Regions from separate parts of the Clostridium paraputrificum AGR2156 genome, predicted to be linked through region 2. Evidence: a T-box and tRNA genes for the amino acid it is inferred to sense, from the RefSeq annotation. Region 2 holds a T-box; the other holds one or more tRNA genes.
What was found. A T-box is a leader RNA that pairs with one kind of tRNA and senses whether it is charged. The one in region 2 lies ahead of G594_RS0110200 (glycine--tRNA ligase), so its partner is inferred to be a tRNA-Gly.

Region 1 (4,432 bases), on a different contig from region 2:
TGACACTGCATAAAAGTCTTTTGCTATAATTGATGTTCCTGCGTAAACTATTAAAAAAACTGCTAACGGTAATAATGCAGAAACTTTTCCTTTTGTTTTCATATATTTCTCCTCTCAAATTAAGTCTCTTTTATTATACAAGAAAAAAAGGAATCTATAACTAGATTCCTTTCATTTGGTGCGCCATCAGGGATTCGAACCCGGGACACCCTGATTAAGAGTCAGGTGCTCTACCAACTGAGCTAATAGCGCTTATTTACATAAAATATTATAGCATCCAACTTTTTTATGGTCAAGATGCTATAATATTATTTTTTTATATAACTTCTGACAAATTCTTTTGCAATATTTCTTTAAACTTCTCTGCGCTCAATTTATTTTTTATTGCTTCACTACATATTTTCTTCCATTCACTTACTGTTACACCAGTCTTACTTATAAATGTATTTTCATCATTAGTTAACATAGTAGAATCTACAATAAAATTACCAAGCTCCTCTGGATTTCTAAATATCTTTAAATATAAAAATTCTTTATTATCACCATACCAAGTTTTATTAAACTCTCTACTGAACTTAATCAATTCAGGTATAACTCTATCTTTTGGTAGATCCCACATTTTTGATACTCTTGTATAGTGACTCAACATTAATTGTGCTTCACTCTTTGATATTTTCCCCTTCGATAATCCATCTCTTATAATTTTATCAACGGGAAGTGATGGGATATTAATTATTATCCTATCTTTACCATATATCCATTTATAAAAAGCTTCTTGCAAGAAAGAATATTGAATATATCCAAGTAGCACTTTCGCATCAGGAAAATATGCATAGATATTATCAATACCATTATTTTTTGAAAATATCAAGGTATGAATATAAAGTGACTTTTCCTTTGGTGGATTATCCATAAACATATGACCTCTTATTGTTTTATTTTCATGAATTAATGATTCCCAATACTTAAAGGAGTTATAGTTTTGTCTCACCCTTATCACCTTTCTTTCCTTTATATAATATATTATATAGTAAGATATACCCCTTTATCAATACCATACTACGTGTTTACACGTTATTATAAAATATGTATTTGAATTACTATTCATACTGTTATTTAATAATTTTAATTGAAATTTTTTACAAAATTGAAGTTGTTTTTAATTTATTATATAATGAGTACATATTGAATAAGGAGGTATGTTATTGTTCTTTTGTGAAATATGTAATAAGCCAGCTGATATACACCATATAGTTCATAGAAGTGAAGGCGGTTTAGATATAGAAATTAACTATAAATACCTTTGTAATGAACACCATCGTGGTAAAAATGGACCCCATCACTCTATTGAAATAGATTTAAAATATAAATTAGAACTACAAAAAGAATTACTTAAGCTTCTTAACAAAAATTTCTATACAATAAAAGAGTTAAGTAACACTTTAAATTTTTCTTTAAATGTTGCAAAACGTATAACTAAAGATTTGCGTCTGTATAAAGAAGGTTATAAGAAAGAAGATATTATATTATATCTCATGGGTGGGACTTTATACACCGAAGAAATGATTGAAAATATAAAAATTCAAAAACTACTTGAAGAAATTTATTGAATATAAAAAGCTCCAGCATTTTTGCTAGAGCTTTTTATAAGTGTAGGTTTGGAGCGGAAAACGGGATTCGAACCCGCAACGTCCACCTTGGCAAGGTGGCGCTCTACCGTTGAGCCATTTCCGCATAAATGGTGCAGATGAAGGGAGTCGAACCCCCACGCCTAAGGCGCTAGATCCTAAGTCTAGTGCGTCTGCCAATTCCGCCACATCTGCATCTTATACCAATATTATACAATTTGTATGCTATAGAAATCAATACCTATATACTATAATATTGAAACTTTATAAATGTTGACATTTAAAAATTAAATAATTATAATTAATTAATAAAATATAATTTTTAAAACGTTGAAGAGAAGAGTAAGTTATTAACTTCATTTTCAGAGAGAGGATACATTAGCTGGAAGTATCTTTAAATGATCATAACTGAAGACCACCTCTGAGTGACTCTAATAAAGTCCGTATTTATCACGTTACGATAAACTTAAGTGACCTATAATATATTTCTATAGGTAATTAGAGTGGAACCACGGATATTTCTTCGTCTCTATATTTTTAGAGAACGGAGTTTTTTTATTTTTGAAAAGAATTTGGAAGGAGATATAAAAATGATTAAAGTTACTTTAAAAGACGGTTCAGTGAAAGAATTTGAAGCCGGACTATCAGTACTTGATATAGCTAAATCTATTAGCGAAGGATTAGCTAGAAACGCATGTTGCGGTATTATTAATGGAAAAGTTGTAGACCTTCGTCATATTGTTAATGAAGATGTGGAGCTTGCTATATGCACATTTGATTCTCAAGAAGGTAAGGATGCTGTAAGACACAGTATATCTCACGTTTTAGCTTATGCTGTAAAAAGATTATTCCCAGAAGCAAAACTTGCTATTGGTCCATCAATTGAAAATGGATTCTACTATGATTTCGATAGAGATATCGCTTTCTCAGCTGAAGATGTTGAAAAATTAGAAGAAGAAATGAAAAAAATAATTAAGGAAAATCCAGCTATAGAAAGATTTGAACTTCCAAGAGATGAGGCTTTAAAGCTAATGGCAGATGAACCTTACAAAGTTGAATTAATAAATGACCTACCAGAAGATGAAGTTATTTCATTCTACAAAATGGGGGATTTCACAGATTTATGCGCTGGTCCACACTTAATGTCAATTAAAAATGTAAAAGCAATCAAGCTTCTTAGAACTGCCGGTGCATACTGGAAGGGTGATGAGAAGAATAAGATGCTTTCTAGAATATATGGTACTGCATTCTTAAAGAAAGCTGACTTAGATGCTCATCTAGAAGCTTTAGAAGAAGCTAAAAAGAGAGATCACAACAAATTAGGAAGAGAACTTGGAATATTTACAACTCATGAAAATGTGGGTCAAGGGCTTCCACTATTCATGCCAAAAGGAGCTAAACTTTTCCAAACTCTTCAAAGATGGATTGAAGATGAAGAAGAAAGAAGAGGATATGTTTTAACTAAGACTCCATATATGGCTAAAAGTGACTTATATAAAGTGTCTGGTCACTGGTCTCACTATAAAGATGGTATGTTTGTTTTAGGTGATGAAGAAAAAGATGATGAAGTTATGGCTTTAAGGCCAATGACTTGTCCATTCCAATTCACTATATATAACGCAGAACAACACAGCTATAGAGACCTTCCAATAAGATATGCTGAAACTTCAACTCTATTCAGAAATGAATCATCAGGAGAGATGCATGGATTAACTAGAGTTAGACAATTCACTTTATCTGAAGGTCACATAATTGTTACTCCTGAACAACTTGAAGAAGAATTTAAAGGAGTTGTTGATTTAATTAATTATGTTATGGATACTTTAGGAATCTCTGAAGATATAACTTACAGATTCTCTAAATGGGATCCAACAGATAAGATTAAATATATAGACAACGCTAAAGCTTGGGAAGAAACTCAAGTTATAATGAAAAATATCTTAGATCATATTGGAATTCCATATGTTGAAGCTGCTGGTGAAGCTGCATTCTATGGTCCAAAGCTTGATATTCAATGTAAAAATGTTCACGGAAAAGAGGATACAATTATAACTGTTCAAATTGACTTTGCATTAGCAGATAGATTTAATATGACTTACATCGATAAAGATGGTAATAAGAAAACTCCTTACATCATTCATAGATCATCAATTGGATGCTATGAAAGAACAATTGCTACTTTAATCGAAAAGTATGCTGGAGCATTCCCAACTTGGATGGCACCAGTTCAAGCCAAGATTTTACCAATATCAGATAAATATAATGATTATGCTGAATCTATTGTTAAATCTCTTAGAAATAAGGGAATTAGAATTGAAGCTGACTACAGAGCTGAAAAGATAGGATATAAGATAAGAGAAGCTAGATTAGAAAGAGTTCCTTATATCTTAGTTGTTGGTGAAAAAGAAGCTGAAAACAATGCTGTTGCTGTTAGAAGTAGAAAGAATGGTGATGAAGGAAGCATAGCATATGCAGACTTTGAAGCTAGAATTCTTGAAGAGATAGCAAACAAAGAAAGATAGTAAAGATGGGGCTGTTACACTAAATAATTAGTGTACAGCTCCTTTTTATTCACTCTCTATATATGACTCTACTTCTTCCATTGTAGGGATAGACGTTATTGCTCCATAGTTTGTGCAAGTTATTGCTCCAACCTTATTAGCAAACTCAATTATTTTCTTCCAGTTATCAAATGATACATCATTTTTATTATCTATTTTTGATAATTGTGATAATACAGCTCCTACAAACGCATCCCCTGCTCCAGTTGAATCCTTTTGCTTTATTTTGATAGAGCCGATGAC
Region 2 (4,432 bases):
TTTGAAAAAGTTTATGATATGGGTAAAAACTTTAGAAATGAAGGTATGTCTGTAAGACATAACCCTGAATTCACTATGATAGAGTTATATGAAGCTTATTCTGATTATAATGATATGATGGAAATTATGGAAAACTTAGCGGCGTATGTTTGCGAAAAAGTAAATGGTACAACTAAGGTTATGTACCAAGGAACAGAAATTGACTTTAAGCCACCATGGAGAAGAATAACTATGGTTGATGCTGTTAAGGAATATGCAGGGATAGATTTTAATGCTATTGCATCTGATGAAGAAGCACAAGCTATTGCAAAGGAAAAGCATTTAGAATTCCCGAAACCATTAAATACTGTAACGAAGGGCGAAGTATTAAATGCTCTTTATGAAGAGTTTGCAGAACAGCACATGATACAACCTACATTTGTTATGGATTACCCGGTAGAGATTTCACCTCTTACAAAGAAGAAGAGAGGAAACGAAATGTTTACTGAAAGATTTGAAGGATTTGTATTTGGAAGAGAAATCTGTAATGCGTATTCTGAATTAAATGATCCAATAGTTCAAAGAGAAAGATTTGAACAACAAGCTAAAGAAAGAGAGCTTGGAGATGATGAGGCGTATATGATTGATGAAGAATTCATGAGCGCTCTAGAGACAGGTATGCCTCCAACTGGTGGATTAGGATTTGGTGTTGATAGATTAATAATGTTCTTGACTGATGCACCATCAATAAGAGATGTATTATTGTTCCCAACAATGAAACCACAAACAAATAATTAACATAAAAAAGGAGTTGATTGAATCAACTCCTTTTTCTTTCCTATCTTTAAAATGCTCTGTTTTTTTCGTAAATACTACTATATTTAAATTATTTTAAAAAAAGTGTTGCATTTATAGATAAAGCTGATATAATATCTAATGTAATGACGTTCCGCGATAGCTCAATGGTGGAGCACTCGGCTGTTAACCGATAGGCTGGAGGTTCGAGTCCTCTTCGCGGAGCCAATTTTATCGTCATTATACTGATATTCCGCGATAGCTCAATGGTGGAGCACTCGGCTGTTAACCGATAGGCTGGAGGTTCGAGTCCTCTTCGCGGAGCCAAAGAAAAGCGATGAACAGTTATCGCTTTTTTTATTTTTCTTTTTTGTTGTCTTTATCATCTTTATTATGACATATCATATCTATTATCACAGCGGATGCCAAAATTAAGGCGTGATCATTAAAGTTTTTTATATCAATTATATATTTGTCTCTTATAGAAATAAGTTTTTTAGAAACTTTACCTATTTCATTTCCGTTAATTTTAAATGTATAATCATAGTCAATAAAATTCCCTTTTACTTTTATGGTTCCATATGGTGTTTCAATCTCAAACTTATCTCTAATGATATTTATTAAATCTTTTTTTAGAGTTGCATATATGTCTCCGTCTTTTTCAATAATGTATGTTTCTGTTAAGCGTAATAGTTTTTTCTTAATTTTAAATATTTTGTTATCATTTGAATCCGAAAAGTATAATTTTTCGCCTATAGTTAAAACTTTGCCATCTATCTTGAAAACCTTGTCTTTGTTTTCATCTAATATAGTGAAGTCGTCGCCAATAGATATAAGTCTTTGATTTAAGATGTATTTCATAAAACTCTCTCCTTACATTTTCGTTTATACAATTATTATATAAAAATATAAATATATATGATATACCTTTGGTATTGACATATAAAACTCTTTTGATAAAATGAATATATAATTAAATAGGCATGTTGATAGAGAAGAGTAGTATAATGCTTCATTTTAGAGAGGTGATATTTGGTGAGAATCACTATGAGTGTTTTATGAAAGGAACTCTTGAGTGCGCAGTTATGAAAGTAGGGCTTATTGCCAAGAAGGGTGGAACCGCGGAAAATGTTTTTCGTCCCTTTATGGTTGATATAGCTTTTTTTATTTACAAAAAAATAAATTAGGAGGTATAGATATGACAGTAGAAAAGACTATGGAAAAAATAGTTTCTTTATGTAAAAGTAGAGGGTTCATATTCCCAGGCTCAGAAATATACGGAGGATTAGCAAATGCATGGGATTATGGTCCATTAGGCGTAGAGTTTAAAAATAATGTAAAGAAAGCTTGGTGGAAGAAGTTCATACAAGAAAGTCCATATAATGTTGGAGTTGATTGTGCTATATTAATGAATAAAGAAGTATGGGTAGCATCAGGGCATGTTGGTGGATTTTCGGACCCGTTAATGGATTGTAAAGAGTGTAAAGCTAGATTTAGAGCAGATAAGTTAGTTGAAGATCATATGACAGAACAAGGAGTAGAGGTAGCATCTGCAGATGGTTGGTCAAATGACCAATTAAAAGAGTATATAGAAAAGAACAATATAGTATGTCCTAAGTGCGGCAAGTTAAATTACACTGATATCAGAAAGTTTAATTTAATGTTTAAAACTTTTGCTGGGGTTACTGAGGATGCAAAAAATGAAATATATTTAAGACCTGAAACAGCTCAAGGTATTTTTGTTAACTTTAAGTCTGTTCAAAGAACTTCAAGAAAGAAAGTACCATTTGGTATAGGACAAATAGGTAAGTCCTTCAGAAATGAAATTACCCCAGGTAATTTTACATTCAGAACAAGAGAATTCGAACAAATGGAATTAGAATTCTTCTGTAAGCCAGGAACAGATTTAGAATGGTTTGAATATTGGAGAGATTATTGTTGGAAGTTCTTATTGAACTTAGGTATAAAAGAAGAATATATAAGAATGAGAGATCATGCACAAGAAGAATTATCATTTTATTCTAAAGCTACTTCTGATATAGAATACTTATTCCCATTTGGATGGGGAGAATTATGGGGAATAGCAGACAGAACTGACTATGATTTAAAGAAGCATCAAGAACATTCAGGTCAAGATATGTCTTATTTAGACCCTCAAACAAATGATAAATATGTACCTTATGTTATAGAACCATCATTAGGTGCAGATAGAGTTGCTTTAGCTTTCTTAGTTGATGCTTATGATGAAGAAGATTTATCAACTGAAGATAAGCAGGATTCAAGAGTTGTAATGCACTTCCATCCAGCGTTAGCTCCATTTAAAGCAGCTATATTACCTTTATCAAAAAAGCTTTCTGATAAAGCTCTAGAGGTTTATGGAGAGTTAAGTAAGTACTTTAACGTTGATTTTGATGAAGCGGGAAGTATAGGGAAGAGATATAGAAGACAAGATGAAATAGGTACACCATATTGTATAACTATAGACTTTGATACATTAGAAGATGGTGCTGTAACTGTAAGAGATAGAGATAGCATGGAACAAGAAAGAATTAAGATAAGTGATTTACAAAGTTATATAGCAAAAAGTTTAGAGTTTTAATTTAAGGTGGAGTTATTATATAACTCCACTTTTTATGTTCATTAGAAGATGTGAGTGTAAAAAGTGGAGTGATTAAAGGAGTTTCACGTTTGTAGAACAAAATAATTAGAAGTGTTATAATTAGAAAGAAATGGGACAGACTTAAATAAGAATAATATATTAGATAATATAAAAAGTTGATGTTTTATGGAGGATTTAGGATGAAGAAGAATTTTAGTGAATTTAAGGAATTTATAAAGAATAAAAAGGTTGCTGTAGTAGGAATAGGCGTTTCTAACATTCCTTTAATTAAGTTTTTGGTTAAACTTGGTGCAGATGTATCAGCTTTTGATATTAAAGATGAGAAGACTCTAGGGAATATAGCTGATGATTTTAAAGAATTAGGGGTTAAATTAATACTTGGAGAAGGGTACCTAGATAGATTAACAGGATTTGATGTGGTATTTAAAACACCATCAATGAGAATTGATAGTGAAGCTTTAGTTAAAGCTAAAGATGAAGGTGCGTATATAACATCTGAAATGGAAGAGTTTGTTAGATACTGTAAGGGTAAAATATATGGAGTAACAGGTAGCGATGGAAAAACAACAACAACTACTATAATATCTAAGTTACTAATAGAAGAAGGGTATAAAACTTGGGTTGGAGGAAATATTGGTACACCATTATTTGCTCAAATTGAAGAAATTGATGAAAAAGATATGGTTGTGCTAGAGTTATCTAGTTTTCAACTTATGACAATGAACTCTCCTATAGATGTGGCGGTTTGTACTAACTTAGCTCCAAATCACTTGGATATGCATAAAGATATGCAAGAGTATATAGATTCAAAGAAAAATATATTCTTATACCAAGAAGATAATGAAGTTTTAGTAGTAAATAGAGAAAATGAAATAACATATGCTTTTGAAAAAGAAGCAAATGGAGAGGTAAGAGAGTTTAGTTCTAAGAGAATGTTACAAAATGGCTCTTACTATAAAGATGGAAGTCTATATCTTGACGGCAAAGAGGTATGCAAAAAGGATGATATAGTCATAAAAGGAATGCACAATGTGGAAA

Region 1: it has a tRNA-Gly gene. The T-box ahead of G594_RS0110200 (glycine--tRNA ligase) is inferred to sense a tRNA for this amino acid. The anticodon was not compared.

Annotation. Positions count from the first base shown of each region.
Region 1 is NZ_AUJC01000001.1:635,423-639,854, forward strand. It holds gene G594_RS0103020 (Na+/H+ antiporter NhaC family protein) at 1-102, opposite strand, end outside; tRNA gene G594_RS0103025 (tRNA-Lys) at 177-252, opposite strand; gene G594_RS0103030 (hypothetical protein) at 317-991, opposite strand; gene G594_RS0103035 (HNH endonuclease signature motif containing protein) at 1,206-1,610, shown strand; tRNA gene G594_RS0103040 (tRNA-Gly) at 1,660-1,734, opposite strand; tRNA gene G594_RS0103045 (tRNA-Leu) at 1,740-1,823, opposite strand; T-box leader at 1,950-2,162, shown strand; gene thrS (threonine--tRNA ligase) at 2,219-4,150, shown strand; gene G594_RS0103055 (carbohydrate kinase family protein) at 4,196-4,432, opposite strand, start outside.
Region 2 is NZ_AUJC01000009.1:2,013-6,444, reverse strand. It holds gene lysS (lysine--tRNA ligase) at 1-777, shown strand, start outside; tRNA gene G594_RS0110220 (tRNA-Asn) at 928-1,002, shown strand; tRNA gene G594_RS0110215 (tRNA-Asn) at 1,027-1,101, shown strand; gene G594_RS0110210 (LURP-one-related/scramblase family protein) at 1,132-1,635, opposite strand; T-box leader at 1,752-1,920, shown strand; gene G594_RS0110200 (glycine--tRNA ligase) at 1,973-3,373, shown strand; gene murD (UDP-N-acetylmuramoyl-L-alanine--D-glutamate ligase) at 3,574-4,432, shown strand, end outside.